Regions from separate parts of the Micromonospora parathelypteridis genome, predicted to be linked through region 1. Evidence: riboswitches for the same ligand, from Rfam matches in the RefSeq annotation. Region 1 holds a riboswitch; the other holds the start of a gene.

Region 1 (7,481 bases):
GGCGATGGTGGCCAGCCGGGCCGGGTCGGAGCCGACGTCCGGCTCGGTGAGCAGGAACGCGGACACCTCGCCGGCGGCGAGTCGGGGCAGGAAGCTCTGCTTCTGCTCGGCGGTGCCGAACATCTTCAGCGGCTGCGGCACCCCGATCGACTGGTGCGCAGAGAGCAGCGCGCCGATGGCCGGGCTGACCGAACCGGCCAGCATCAGCGCCCGGCAGTAGTGCAGGTTGCTCAGCCCGAGCCCGCCGTACTTCCGGTCGATCTTCATGCCGAACGCACCGAGGTCGGCGAGGCCGTGGAAGACCGAGTCGGGGATGGACGCATCGCGTTCGATGGCGGCGCCGTCCACCTCGGAGTCGAGGAAGGCGCGGAACCGACCAAGGAACTCCTCGGCGCGGGCCACATCGTCCGGGTCGGACTGCGGCCACGGGTCGATCAGGTCGAGCCGGAACCGGCCGAGGAACAGCTCCTTGCCGAAGCTGGGCCGGTCCCAGGTGGACTCGCGGGCGGCCTCGGCGACCCGCCGCGCCTCCTTTTCCGAGACGTGCCCGGCCTCCGCGGGCAACGGCGCCGCAGCGCCGGCGGTGTCGGGGGTGGCGTCGGAATCGGGGCCGTCCGGTGCTTGTCGGCCGTCCTGCGTCGTGGTCACGGCTGCCCCCTCGAACCTTGGTGCGGCTGCGTTGGTATGCGCCCTCAACGCCACGCTACCCCCGGGTGTTACCCAGGGGTAGCGTTGCGTGAAGATCTGCTTCGGCCCGCTCGCCCCGCTCAGCGGCCGGCGATCTCGTCCGGGTCGTCGTCCTCGTCGTCGATGTCGTCCTCACCCCAGTTGCGCCGGGCGAACGGCAGGGCAACCCAGAACATGAGGAACCAGAGCCCGGTCAGCGCGCTGAGCACGAAGGCGATCGGCCGGTCCAGCACGAAGTCGGTGATCAGCAGCACCGCGCTGACCATCGCGATCAGCATGAAGGCGAGGCCACCGCTGGCCATCCGGTGGGCGAACCGCACCAGCTCCGGCTTGCGCCCCTGCCGGAACAGCGCCCGGTGGAACGCCACCGGCGAGATGATCATTGCGGTGGCGGCCGCCGCGGCGAGCAGCGCGACGATGTAGACGTCCCGCTGGAACTCGCTGGTCTGGGTGAATCCGTTGCTGAACGGCAGGGTGAGCAGGAAGGCGAAGAGAATCTGCACGCCGGTCTGTGCGACCCGTAACTCCTGCAACAGGTCAGCGAAATTGCGCTGCCAACGCTGCTTCTCGGTCTCCTTGGACACGCGCTACCTCCGGTGCGACGCTACTGCCGGCGGTCCCGCCCGCCGGCAGCAACGCCAATGCCCCACCCGGCCGAGCGCGAAACAAGTTCACGACACCGTCCGTTCATCGTGAGTTCGCATTTCGGCCTGGCGCGCGAGTCGATACCGGGCGACCGGGAACGCCCGCGACAGCGTCAGGACCCGCGTCGGATCCGGCCCGCGTACCGGGCCTCCAGAGCCGTGTTGTGGGCGTCACCGTCCGGGATGTTCGCCGACAGGTAGACCGGCGGCCGCTCCCCCGCCGCCAGCAACCGCGCCACCACCTCCACGGTGATCTGCTGCGCCAGCAGCGCGGCGGTGATCGAAGAGACCGCGCCGACCGCGCCACCGCCGGGAAGCGGCAGCGTCGCGTCCCCGTACGGCGCACCGTTGTCGAGCACCACGTCGGCGAGGTCGCCCAACTTGCGCCCGGACGGGTGGCGGGAGGTCATCCGGCCGGAGTGCTGCGCGGAGGTGATCGCCACCAGAGCGTGGCCGCGTTCCTTCACCAGCATGGCGAACTCCACCATCGCGCCGTTGACCCCGGAGTTCGAGGCCAGCACGAAGACGTCGGTGGGCCGCACCGGGGCCAGCTCGTAGAGGCGGTGCGCGACCTCCGGATCCCGTTCCAACATCGGACCGAGCTGCTCGGCCGGTTCGCCACCAATCAGCACCAGGTCGCGCAGCGCGATCCGGTTGGTCGGCACCAGACCGCCCGCCCGTCCGGCGATCTCCATCGCGAGGGCCTCCGAATGCCCGGTGCCGAACGCGTGCACCACGCCGTCGGCGCGTACAGCCTCGGCGATCAGGTCGGCGGCCCGCCCCACCGCCTCCCGCTGACTGGCGGCCACCTGGCCGATCGTCTCGGTCACCACGGCCAGATAGTCCTCGGCACTCAGCGTCATGCGTCCTCCGTCGTCCGATTGCGGGCCAGCCAGCGCACCGCGAAGTCGACCGCCGCCCGCTGGCGCATCAACCTGCCGGTCCCGTCGCCGACCGGTCCGGTGCGAACCGCCCCGGTGGCCTCCAGGTCCCTGCCCAACGCGTCGAAGTCGTCCGAGTCGAGCCGTACGTCCTGCCACCACACCCATTCGCGACCACCGTCGCCGGTACGCGCGGCGGCGCCCACCTGCTCGCGGGGTGCGCCCGGGCTGCGGTACTCGGCCAGGTGCAGCGAGGTGCTCTTGGAGTGGTCCACGCCCAGCAGCAACACGTCGGCGTCCAGGTCGTAGAGCCGGGCCAGCGGCGAGCCCTCGCCGAGCATGTCGCCGAGGGTGTGCCCGGCCACCACCTGCTCGGCGGCCGGCCCGAGCGCGGCGAACGACACGTGCGGATGCGAACTGCGCATCGCGCCGGGCCAGCCGCGAACCGTCTCGGCGAGCACACCCATGAACCGGCTCGGCGTGACCGCCGGGTCGAAGCCCGGCATCTCGGCGCGGATCAGCGGCCACCAGTCCGCCGGCACCGGCGGTCTGCTCCATCCCGCGGGGTCGCTGTTGTCCGGCGTGTGGGTGGGCACCACGATCGTGCCGTCGGGACCGAGCGCGTCGCGCAGGGCGAGCACCACCGCGTGCGGCCCGCCGCAGACGAATCCCAGCGGACGCAGCGCGGCGTGCACCAGCAGCGTCGCGCCGGGGCGTACGCCCAGCACGCGCAGTTGCGCGGCGATCGAGCGCCGAGTGCCCGGCCCGCTGGCGTCCGTCGTCACGATGGCCCTCCCTCGCTGACCCGCACGGTTCAGGCCGTCTTGCCGGCTCGGGCCAGGATCGCCTCGGCGAGCGGGCCTGGCGCCGTGTCCGGGATCCAGTGACTCACCCCGGGCAGCTGCACGAAGCGGTATTCACCGATGACGTTGGCCGCGCACGCCTCGGCGGCGGTCCGGCCGATGGCGACGTCCCGGTCACTCCAGACGTACGTGGTGGGCACCGCGACCGGGCCGACGCCGGCCAGGTCGGCGCGGGACATCGCCCGGTACCAGTTCAGCGCGGCGGTGAGCACCCCCGGCTCGCGCATCGGGTCGGCGTAGCGGTCCACCCGGCGCGCGTCGCCCACCCCGCCGAGCAGCTTGCGCAACGCGGTCGCGTGCCACGCCAGCAGCACCTTCTCGGCCTTGTCCGGCTTGCGGAACAGCGCGATGTACGACGAGCGGGCCTTCTGCTGGCTGTCGGTGGCCAGGGCCTGCGCCATCGCCGCCGGATGTGGCACGGACACCGCGGTCAGCGTGCGGACCCGATCCGGGTGCCCGGCGGCGACCGCCCACGCCACGATCGCTCCCCAGTCGTGGCCGACCAGGTGGACAGCGTCCAGCCCGAGGGCGTCGAGCACCGCCACCACGTCGGCGACCAGCTCGGGGATCCGGTAGTCGGCCACCCGGGCGGGTCGGGCGTCCGGCGAGTAGCCGCGCTGGTCCAGCGCGTACGTGCGCAGCCCGGCCGCGTGCAGCGTCGGCACGACGTCGTCCCATTCGCCGCTGTGCTGCGGGAAACCGTGCAGCAGCAGGGCGGGTACGCCGTCCGGCGGTCCGCCGGCGGTTACCTCGAACGTGAAACCTCGCGCGTCGACCCGCATGATCGGAAGCGTACCCAGCCGACGGCGAGTCGGTCGCTCCCCGCAGGTCAGGCGGATGCCCTGCTGGGCTGACGGCCCTGTTCGGTGTTAGCGTCAGCGAGACAACTTCACATCCGACAGGGGAGCGCACAGCGCTGAGAGTGCGGGCACGCCCGCAGACCCTCGAACCTGATCTGGGTAATGCCAGCGCAGGGAGTTCGGTCGACCTCCAGCCGCGCCGCCGTCCGGTGCCACCGGACGCGCGGCGTGCGTCTTCTCCTGGTTCGCAGTCAGAACTGGGAGCAACACATGAATTCCACCACCGACACCAGCCGCTGGCGGACCATCGACATCGTGGTCGCCTCGGTGATCGCGGTCGCCTTCGGCGTCATCTTCTGGGCGTGGGGCCTGGTCTGGAGCGCCACCGAGGGCGCGTTCGCCTTCTTCCCGCCGGCGCAGACGCTGCTCTACGGCGTCTGGCTGATGCCGGCCGTGATCGGCGGTCTGGTCATCCGCAAGCCCGGCGCCGCGCTCTACTGCGAGACGGTGGCCGCCGTCCTGTCCGCGCTGCTGGGCAGCCAGTGGGCCGGCACGGTCATCCCGCAGGGCATCGTGCAGGGCATCGGCGCCGAGTTGGCGTTCGCCGCCTTCCGGTACCGGTCGTTCCGCCTGCCGACCGCGATGCTGGCCGGCGCGCTGACCGGCCTCAGCGCCGCGCTCTTCGACTTCTTCGTCTGGAACGTCGACTACGCGCTGGCCGACTACCGCATCCCGTACGCGCTGCTCACCATCGTCAGCGCCACCGTGATCGCCGGCGCCGGCGGCTGGCTGCTGACCAGGGCCCTGGCCAACACGGGAGTCCTGGACCGCTTCCCGGTAGCCCAGGACCGCGCGCTCATCTGACCACCGCTGTCGACTGCGTTGATCAAGAGGTTTGCGTCAACGAACCGCGATTTTCTGACGCGAACCTCTTGATCAACAGGTGAGACGCGGGACGCGGGGCGCGGGGCGGCGGGGGTGCGGGGGCCGGGAGGGGGTGGGTTTGGTGGGCGAGGTTTCGCTGCGGGGGTTCGGGTGGCGGCACGCTGGGCGGCGCGCCTGGGCTGTGCGGGGCGTTGACCTGCGGGTCGAGGCTGGGGAGCGGGTCCTGCTGCTCGGGCCTTCCGGGGCCGGCAAGAGCACCCTGCTCAGCGCCCTGGCCGGGCTGCTGCCCGAGGACTCCGGCGAGCAGGAGGGCGTCGTCGAGATCGACGGGCTCGACCCGCGCAAGGGACGGGAACGGGTCGGCATCGTCTTCCAGGACCCGGAGACCCAACTGGTGATGGCGCGCTGCGGCGACGACGTCGCGTTCGGGCTGGAGAACCGCGGGGTACCGACCGACGAGATCTGGCCCCGCGTGGACGAGGCGCTGCACCGGGTCGGCTTCCCGTACCCCCGCGACCGCAACACCGCCGCGCTCTCCGGCGGCGAACAGCAACGCCTCGCCCTGGCCAGCGCGCTGGCCCTGCGCCCCGAGTTGCTGCTGCTCGACGAACCAACCGCCAACCTCGATCCGGCCGGGGCCGACCTGGTCCGACAGGCGGTGGCCGGCGCGCTGGACGCCGACACCACGCTGATCCTGGTCGAGCACCGGGTCGCCGAGGCACTACCGCTGGTCGACCGGGTGGTCGTCCTGGAACCCGGCGGCGGGGTCCGCGCGGACGGCACCCCCGAGGCGGTCTTCGCCGCGCACGGTGCCGCCCTGGCCGCCGAGGGGGTGTGGGTGCCCGGTCACCCCATCACGCCCCGGCCGGCAACCGCCGCGCCCGGGGACCTCCTGCTCACCGCCGACCGGCTCGGCCTGCCGCCCCGGCTGGGCTCCACCGACCTGGCGGTACGCGCCGGCGAGGCACTCGCCGTACGCGGACCCAACGGCGCCGGCAAGTCCACCCTGGCGTTGCTGCTCGGCGGGTTGCTCCGGCCGGGCACCGGGCGGGTCACCGCATCCGCCGAGCTGGCCGGCGCGGACCACCGCACTCCCCCGCACCGCTGGCGGGCCCCCGCGCTGGCCCGGCGGATCGGGTCGGTCTTCCAGGATCCGGAGCACCAGTTCGTCACCAGCACCGTCTTCGACGAGCTGGCGCTGGGCCCGCGCCGGACCGGTCAGCCCGAGGCGGCCGTCAAGGAGACCGTGGCCGGGCTGCTGGAACGGCTGCGCCTGGCTCGGCTCGCCGCCGCCAACCCGTACACCCTCTCCGGTGGGGAGGCGCGGCGGCTGAGCGTGGCGACCGCCCTGGCCACCGCGCCCCGCCTGCTGATCTGCGACGAACCCACCTTCGGCCAGGACCGGCGGACGTGGCAGGAACTGGTCGACCTCTTCGCCGACCTGCGCGACGCCGGGCACGGCGTGGTCGCGGTCACCCACGACGCGGACTTCGTCGCCGCGCTCGCCGACCGCACCGTCACCCTCCACCGAGCTGGCGACGGCGACCGATGATCAACATTGAGCCGGTCGCGGCGCCCGGCGCGCCGTTGGCCCGCCGCAACCCGGTGGCGAAGGTGGCCGCCGCGCTGGTCTTCTCGTTCACCCTGCTGGCCACTCTGGACCCGGTGGCGCCGGCGATCGCCATCGCGATCGAACTCGCCGTGCTGCCCCTGTTCGGCATCGGCTACCGGGTACTGGCCCGGCGGGCCCTGCCACTGCTGCTCAGCGCGGCCGGCATCCTGGTCACCCTGGTGCTCTTCGCGGCCGACCGGTCCGGCCGGGTACTCCTGGACGTCGGACCGGTGCTGGTGAGCACCGGCGTGCTGCTCACCGCGCTCGGCCTGGTGCTGCGGGTCTTCGCGGTGGCCCTGCCCGGTGTGATCGTCTTTGCGACCACCGACCCCACCGACCTGGCCGACGCGCTGATCCAGAACGCGAAGGCACCGGCCCGATTCGCCATCGGCGCGTTGGCCGCGTTCCGACTGGTGCCGCTGCTCGGTCAGGAGTGGCAGATGATCAGCATGGCCCGACGCGCGCGGGGCGTCGACGCGGGACGCAACCCGGTGGCGAAGCTGCGACTGTTCGCCTCCACCGCGTTCGCGCTGCTCGTCGGGGCGATCCGCCGGGGCACCCGCCTCGCCGTCGCGATGGACGCGCGCGGCTTCGACGCCGGTACGCCCCGAACCGTCGCCCGCCGCCAACGCTTCACCCGCGCCGACACCCTCCTCATCACCGGGGCGGTCGTACTGGCCGGCGCCGCCCTGACGACAAGCGTTCTCCTAGGCACCTTCCGCCCTCTGATCGGCTAAGCGCCCGGCCCCGCCGCCACCCGGCCCCGCGCGGTGGGCGTCCGGAGGTGATCCACTCCATGTCGCCGACCTTGCGGTATCCGCGAGGCGGGATGCCGCCACATCGGCGACATGGAGTCGATCATGCCCAGGTCCGAACATCGGACACCGGCGCTGCAAGATCGGTGGGGCGGGCAGGGCGAGGGCCGGGCGGGGTCGGGTTGGGTGGCTCAGCTGCGGCGGAAGGCGTAGCGGCGCGGTTGACCCGCTCGCTGGCTCTTGCCGCCGCCGGAGCGGCCTCCGCCGGCCTGCGGCGGTCCGGCCTTCGGTGCCGCCGGCCGTCCGGCGGTCGACGACGGGTCGACCACCGCGGACACGTCCAGCGTTGTCGGT
Region 2 (7,481 bases), 670 kb from region 1:
GTGAGCACCTCGACCCGGTCACCGTCGCGCAGCGCGGTGGTCGCCCAGCCGGTCCGGGGCACCACCTCGCCGTTGACCGCGACCGCCACCCCACGCTGCTGAGGCACGACGTCGCGGACCAGGTCCGCCACCGACGCGCCGCCGGGCACGCTGCGCCCGGCCCCGTTCACCGTCAACTCCACCGGTCCCCCTCCATCGTCGGTTCAGGTCCGCCGCCGTCCGCCGCGCCGACGAACCGGTCCGGCGGGAAGGACGCGAGCAGCGGGTCGGGTACGCCGGTGAGCACCAGGTCGGCGATCAGGTCGGCGGTGATCGGGGTGAGCACGATGCCGTGTCGGTGGTGCCCGGTAGCGGCCAGCACGTCCGGCCGGCCGGGCAGCGGTCCGAGGATCGGTGCGTTGTCCGGGGTGCCGGGGCGTAGCCCGGCGGTCGCCTCGACCAGGTCGTACTCGGCCAGCTCGGGCAGCAGGTCGACGCCGGCGCGGAGCAGGCGTTGCACGGCTCCGACGGTGACCGTGGTGTCCGACCGTTCCTCGACCGTCGCGCCGAGCACGACCTCGCCGTCGGCTCGGGGCACCAGGTAGACGGGCTCGCCGTCGGCGTACCCCCGGATCACGTGCCGGAAGCCCGGCGCGACGCCATCGGGCGCGCGGAGCCGGAGGACCTGGCCTTTCACCGGCCGCACGGGCAGGCCGGTGAGTGCGGCGGCCCCGCAGCCGGCGGCGACCACGGTGACCCGGGCGTGCACGTCGGACAAGTGCCGGACCGCGTGCGGCACGAGCACCGCGCCGGCTCGCTGCGCGGCCGTGCGCAGCGCCGGCAGCAGCAGTCGGGGGTCGACCTGGTGGTCGGTGGGCGCGAGCGCGCCGCCGCGCACCCGCGGGGCGAGCGCCGGCTCGCGGTCGCGCAGCTCGGTGGGGCGCAGCCGGGTCACCGGCAGGCCCAACCCCTGCTGGTACGCCCAGAGCCGGCCCGCCTCGGCCAGGTCGTCACCGGTCAGCCCGACCATCAGGGTGCCCTCGGTCCGGTAGCCGATGTCGGCGCCGGTCGCTTCGGTCAGCTCGGCGGCGAACGTCGGCCAGCGGGCGGCGGACGCCAGCAGCAGCTCGGTGAGCTGCCGCTCACCGAAGTACGCCTCGGCGACCGGGGCGAGCATGCCGGCGGCCACCGCCGAGGCCCCCGAGCCGGGTGCCGGATCGTGCACCACCACTCGCAGCCCTCGGGCGGCGCAGCGCCAGGCGATCGCCAGCCCGATCGGCCCCGCCCCCACCACTGCCACGTCCGGCCGGACCCGATCGCTCGATGGCGCTGACGGGGACCGGCCGGTCAGCACGTCAGTGCCTCGATCAGCTCGGCGGTCGCCCGAGCCGGGTCGGCGGCACCGGACACCGCACCGACCACGGCCACCCCGTACGCCCCGGCGGCCCGCAGCACCGGCACCCGGGCGGCGGTCACTCCCCCGATCGCGATGACCGGCACGTCGACGGCGTCGACGACAGCGCGTACCCCGGCGGGCCCGATGGGATCCGGCAGGCCGGACTTCGTGCTGGTGGGGTGGCACGGCCCGACGCCCAGGTAGCTGGCTCCCGCCGCGACGGCCTCGGCCGCTGTTCCCGGCGCGCGGGCGGTGGCTCCCAGCACCCCGGTCGGGCCGAGCACCCGGCGGGCTGCGGCGACCGGCAGGTCGTCGGCTCCGACGTGCCCGCCGGCTGCGCCCACCGCGAGCGCCACGTGCAACCTGTCGTTGACCAGGCAGGTCGCCTCGTACGACGCGCAGAGCGCCAGCACCCGTCGGGCCAGGTCGTACGCCTCGCGGTCGGTGGCGGAATCCTCGACCCGGACCTGCACCACCAGGTCGGCGCGGGCCGCCGTGAGGGCGGCCCGGACCACGGTGAGTGGGTCCCGCCCGGGTCGGGTGTCGGTGATCAGATGCAGTCGCCCTAGGGACGGCACGGCAACGCTCCTCCCTGCGCCGGCATTACCCGGATCAGGTTCAACGGTCGGGGGCTGTCAGCCCCCCTCTCAGCCCGGTACACCGGGCTCCCGTGGGTTACTTGCGTGTCACCGTACGACAGATCCGCCGGCCTGCCAAGGCGGGGTCTCGGCGGCGACCGGCCAGCCGGACCGCGCGGCGACGAGCGAAATCGATGGGCCGATTCATGCGGTCCTGTTCGGAATGTCGCCCGCCGTTGCAGAACCGTTACCCGCCGGCATCTTGCCGGACATTGAGCCAGCCGAATTAATTTGTTCAGCGATTCGACAAAAATGTCGGCGGGGCACCCTGGCACGGTGTAACCGCCGACTCCATCTGGGACGGTCTTCGGCGAGCCGGCTCCCGCGAGCCCTGTCACTACGACACAGGAGGCGGCGTGTCCCGTTCTCGTCGTGCCCGCGTACCCATCACCGCGACCTTCATCTCCCTAGCTCTCGCCTCGACGACACTGTTCGGTACGCCCGCTCAGGCGGCACCGACGGCCACGCAGGTTCCCCCGCGAGAGGCACCAGCCGCCGCCCCGGTCACCCAGGTGGCGCCGAAGGTAGCGAAGGCAGCCGTCGATCCCTACTCCGTCCTGGTCTTCTCCAAGACCGCCGGCTTCCGGCACGACTCCATCCCCACCGGCATCGCCGCCATCCAACAGCTCGGCACCGCCAACGGATTCACCGTGGACAGTTCCGAGGACGGCGCCGTATTCAGCGACGCCAACCTGGCGAAGTACAAGGCCGTGATCTGGCTTTCCACCACCGGCGACGTCCTCAATGCCGAGCAGCAGGCGGCATTCGAGCGCTACGTACGCGCCGGCGGCGGTTACGTCGGCATCCACGCCGCCTCGGACACCGAGTACAGCTGGGCCTGGTACGGCGATCTGGTCGGCGCGTACTTCGCCAACCACCCGGCCAACCAGCAGGCCACGGTCAAGGTGGAGGAACACGCCCACCCGTCCACGGTCGGGCTGCCGGACCGCTGGTCCCGGTTCGACGAGTGGTACAACTTCCAGACCAACCCGCGGCCCGACGTGCACGTGCTGGCGAGCCTGGACGAGAAGAGCTACACCCCGGGCGCAGGGGCGATGGGTGCCGACCACCCGACCGCCTGGTGCCAGGACTTCGACGGCGGCCGCTCCTGGTACACGGGAGGCGGACACACCCGGGAGTCGTACGCGGAGCCCGAGTTCCTGTCCCACCTGCTCGGCGGCATCCAGACCGCGGCCGGTGCGGTGGAGGCGGACTGCGGGGCCACGAAGACCTCGAACTTTGAGAAGGTCTCGCTGGACAGCAACACCAGCAACCCGATGGAGCTGGACATCGCGCCCGACGGGCGGGTCTTCTACATCGAGCGCGACGGTCGCGTGCAGATCGTGAAGCCGGACACCGGCAGCACCGTCACCGCCGTCGACCTGGACGTCTTCACCGGCAACGAGGACGGTCTGATCGGCATCCGGCTCGACCCGGACTTCGCCACCAACAAGTGGGTGTACCTGTACTACGCGCCGAACGACGGCGTCACCCGCAACCTGCTGTCCCGGTTCACCGTGACCGGCGACACCATCGACCTGGCCAGCGAGAAGCAGGTGCTGCGGGTCGACACCCAGCGCAACACCTGCTGCCACGCGGGCGGCAGCATGGCCTTCGACAGCGCCGGCAACCTCTACCTGGCCACCGGTGACAACACCAACCCGTTCGAGTCGAACTCGTACTCGCCGCTCGACGAGCGGCCGGGCCGCCAGGACTACGACGCGCAGCGCACCTCGGGCAACTCCAACGACCTGCGCGGCAAGGTGATCCGGATCCACCCGGAGGACGACGGGACGTACACCGTCCCGACGGGCAACCTCTTCGCGCCGGGCACCGAGAAGACCCGTCCCGAGATCTACGCGATGGGCTTCCGCAACCCGTTCCGGATCGGCACCGACCCGAAGACCGACACGTTGTACGTCGCGGACTACGGGCCGGACGCCAACGCGGACAACCCGACCCGGGGCCCTCGGGGCCTGGTCGAGTGGAACATCGTGACCCCCGGCAACTACGGCTGGCCGTACTGCACCGGGACGAACGAGGCGTACAACGACTACACGTTCCCGTCCGGTCCGAGCGGGGCGAAGTTCGACTGTGCCGCACCGGTGAACAACTCACCCAACAACACCGGTCTGACCAACCTTCCGCCGGTCGTCCCGGCGACCGTCGACTACGGGTACGCCGGTGACGCGCGTTACCCGGAGATCGGCGGCGGTGGCGCACCGATGGGCGGCCCGGTCTACCGGTACGACGCCGACCTCAACTCCACCCGGAAGTGGCCGGCGTACTACGACGGCAAGGCGCTGCTCGGTGAGTGGAACCAGAACAAGATGTACACGATGCAGGTGACCGCCGACGGCAAGTCGTTGGTGGACATCAACCAGTTGCTCACCGGCATGAGCATGGTCCGGCCGATGGACTTCGAGTTCGGCCCGGACGGCGCGCTGTACCTGATCGAGTGGGGCAGCGGCTTCGGCGGCAACAACGACAACTCGGGCGTCTACCGGATCGACTACATCGCCGGTGACCGCGCGCCGATCGCGGCGGCGTCCGCCACCCCGACCTCGGGTGCGGCGCCGCTGACTGTCACCTTCTCCAGCGCCGGCTCCCGGGATCCGGACGGTGGCACGCTCACCTACGCCTGGACGTTCGGCGACGGGCAGACCTCGACCGAGGCGAACCCGACGCACACCTACGCCACGGCGGGCAACTACACCGCCCAGCTCACGGTCACCAACCCGAAGGGCCGTACCGCGGTGGCCAACGTGCCGATCACCGTGGGCAACACCGCACCGACGGTGACCATCGAGTACCCGCCGGACGGTGGCTTCTTCAACTGGGGTGACCAGGTCCGCTACACCATCAAGGTGACCGACCCGGAGGACGGGCAGGTCGACTGCGACAAGGTGCAGCTGCAGGTGCTGCTCGGTCACGACGAGCACGCCCACCCGTTGGAGCAGCACACCGGCTGCACCGGCACCGTCCAGACGTCGCTCGCCTCCGGGCACGGCGCCGAGGCGAACGTCTTCGCGGTCTTCGAGGCCACCTACACCGACGAGGGCGGTGCCGGTGGTGCCAGCCCGCTCACCGGCCGGGCGATCGAGGTCCTGCAGCCGAAGCAGAAGCAGGCCGAGTACTTCACCGCCACCGGGCGCGCTCCGGTGAGCACCGGCGGCGGAGACGCCGGCGTGCAGCGGGAGACCAGCGCCGACACCGCCGGCGGTGGTCAGAACATCGGGTTCATCGAGGACGGCGACTGGTGGTCGGTGGCCCCTGCGGACCTGACCAACATCACCGAGATCCGGTTCCGGGCCGCCTCGGCCGCCGCTGGCGGTCGGATCGAGGTCCGCGCGGGTGCGGTCGACGGACCGGTGGTCGCCACGGCCACCGTGCCGGCGACCGGCGCGTGGCAGACGTACACGGACGTGAGCGCGCCGGTCACCGGTGCCGCGAGCGGTTCGCTGTACTTCCTGGCCCGTGACCCGAACGGCGGGACGGGCTCGCTGTTCAACGTCAACTGGATGGACTTCGTCGGCCGCGGTGTCACCGAGAACGCGCCACCGGTGGTCAGCGCCACGGCCACCCCGGCCACCGGCACCGCGCCGGTCACCGTCGCCTTCGACGGCACGGCCACCGACGCCGAGGGCGACACCCCGCTGACGTACGCCTGGGACTTCGGTGACGGAGGCACGGCGACCACCCTGGACGCCAGCCACACCTACGCCAACCCGGGCACCTTCACGGCCACCCTCACGGTGACCGACAGCAAGGGTGCCAAGTCCTACGCCGCGGTGCCGGTGCGGGTGGACGCGCCGGACACGTCCTGCTTCGGGGCGCGTTCGGACGACTTCAACGGCACCAGCCTCGACAAGGGCCGGTGGACCAGTGTGGTCCGGGAGAACCAGCTCTACTCGGTCAGCGGCGGCGCGCTGCGGCTGCCCACCTCGGTGGGTGACCTCTACGGCGCTCGCAACGACGCCACCAACCTGGTGCTGCAGGCGGCTCCGACCGGCGCGTGGGAGATGACCACCAAGGTCACCCTGCCGGTGACGGCCAACTACCAGCAGGCCGGCGTCCTGGTGTACGGCGACGACGACAACTACGCCAAGCTGGACCTGCTGTACAACGGCAGCCGGCGGGTGGAGTTCATCCGGGAGACGGCCGGCACGCCGCGCAACGAGGCTGCCGACAGTGTCGCCGCACCGACGGGTGACACCGTGTACCTGCGGATCACCAGCGACGGGACGAACCTGACCGCGGCCGTCTCGGCCGACGGGCAGACCTTCACCCCGGCCGGCCGCTCGGCCGCGCTCGCCGGCATCACCAACCCGCGGATCGGGGTCTTCGCGCTCAACGGTGGCACCGAGGCACCGGTGGTCGACGCGGCCTTCGACTCGTTCCAGGTCACGCCGGACGCCCCGGCCGGGCCGGTCGATCCGTCGGACGAGTTCACCGGCACGACGTTGGACAAGTGCCGGTGGGACGCGATCCTGCGGGAGGACCCGACCGGTTACCGGGTCACCGGCGGCGCGCTGCGCATCGACGTGCCCAACGGTGACATCTACGGCACCGACAACACCGGGCCGAAGAACTTCATCCTCCAGACCGCGCCGTCCGGCGACTGGACCCTGGAGACGAAGGTCGACGGCAGCCTGCTGAACGAGCAGTACCAGCAGGCCGGTCTGCTCGTGCAGGCGGACGACGACAACTACCTGAAGTTCGACTTCATCGCGGACAACCAGGCCGGCCAGGCGGTGACGCGGCGGATCGAGTTCCGCAGCGAGATCGCCGGGGTGGTGCAGAACCCGCAGCCGGAGGCGGCCAACCTGACCGGTGCCGTGTGGCACCTGCGGCTGGCCCGTACCGGCGACACGTTCACCGCGTCGTACTCGGCCGACGGGACGACCTGGACCGCGTTGACGGCGTTGACCAACAGCACGGTCGGGGCCACCCCGAAGGTCGGGTTGTTCACCCTCGGCGCCAACCAGACGGCGTCGAAGACCGCCGCGTTCGACTACTTCCGGCTCAGCACGGAGGTGGCCGACGAGACCGCGCCGGTTACCACGGCGGCGGTTTCCGGCACCCCGACCGACGGGTGGCACACCGGGCCGGTGACGATCACGCTCACCGGTGCCGACGAGGCTGGCGGTAGCGGGCTCGCCGGTACGGCGTACCAGCTAGACGGGTCCACCACCTGGACGGATTACACCGCGCCGGTGGAGGTCACCGGGGACGGCGAGCACGAGCTGCGGTTCCGCTCGACCGACGAGGCGGGCAACGTGGAGTCGACGAAGACCGTCTCGGTCAAGATCGACGCCACGGCGCCGGTGACCTCGGCGACGTTCGCTCCGGCGAACGACGCCGGCTGGCACGACGGGACGATCCCGGTCGTGTTGACCTCGACCGACGCCGGTTCCGGCGTCAACACGGTGGAGTGGTCGCTGGACGGTGGCGCGTGGACGCCGTAC

The links. Region 1 has a riboswitch for thiamine pyrophosphate ahead of HNR20_RS07510 (ECF transporter S component). Riboswitches for the same ligand answer to the same signal wherever they lie in the genome.
Region 2: another riboswitch for thiamine pyrophosphate. It lies ahead of thiE (thiamine phosphate synthase); the one in region 1 lies ahead of HNR20_RS07510 (ECF transporter S component).

The regions. Positions count from the first base shown of each region.
Region 1 is NZ_JACHDP010000001.1:1,758,549-1,766,029, forward strand. Features, by position in the region: gene HNR20_RS07485 (acyl-CoA dehydrogenase family protein) at 1-648, opposite strand, end outside; gene HNR20_RS07490 (DUF6328 family protein) at 768-1,271, opposite strand; gene HNR20_RS07495 (sugar isomerase domain-containing protein) at 1,445-2,194, opposite strand; gene HNR20_RS07500 (AAC(3) family N-acetyltransferase) at 2,191-2,997, opposite strand; gene HNR20_RS07505 (alpha/beta fold hydrolase) at 3,027-3,857, opposite strand; TPP riboswitch at 3,966-4,070, shown strand; gene HNR20_RS07510 (ECF transporter S component) at 4,146-4,739, shown strand; gene HNR20_RS07515 (ABC transporter ATP-binding protein) at 4,882-6,312, shown strand; gene HNR20_RS07520 (energy-coupling factor transporter transmembrane component T family protein) at 6,309-7,109, shown strand; gene HNR20_RS07525 (hypothetical protein) at 7,319-7,481, opposite strand, start outside.
Region 2 is NZ_JACHDP010000001.1:2,425,687-2,433,167, forward strand. Features, by position in the region: gene thiS (sulfur carrier protein ThiS) at 1-182, opposite strand, end outside; gene thiO (glycine oxidase ThiO) at 173-1,333, opposite strand; gene thiE (thiamine phosphate synthase) at 1,327-1,953, opposite strand; TPP riboswitch at 1,948-2,057, opposite strand; gene HNR20_RS10625 (ThuA domain-containing protein) at 2,370-7,481, shown strand, end outside.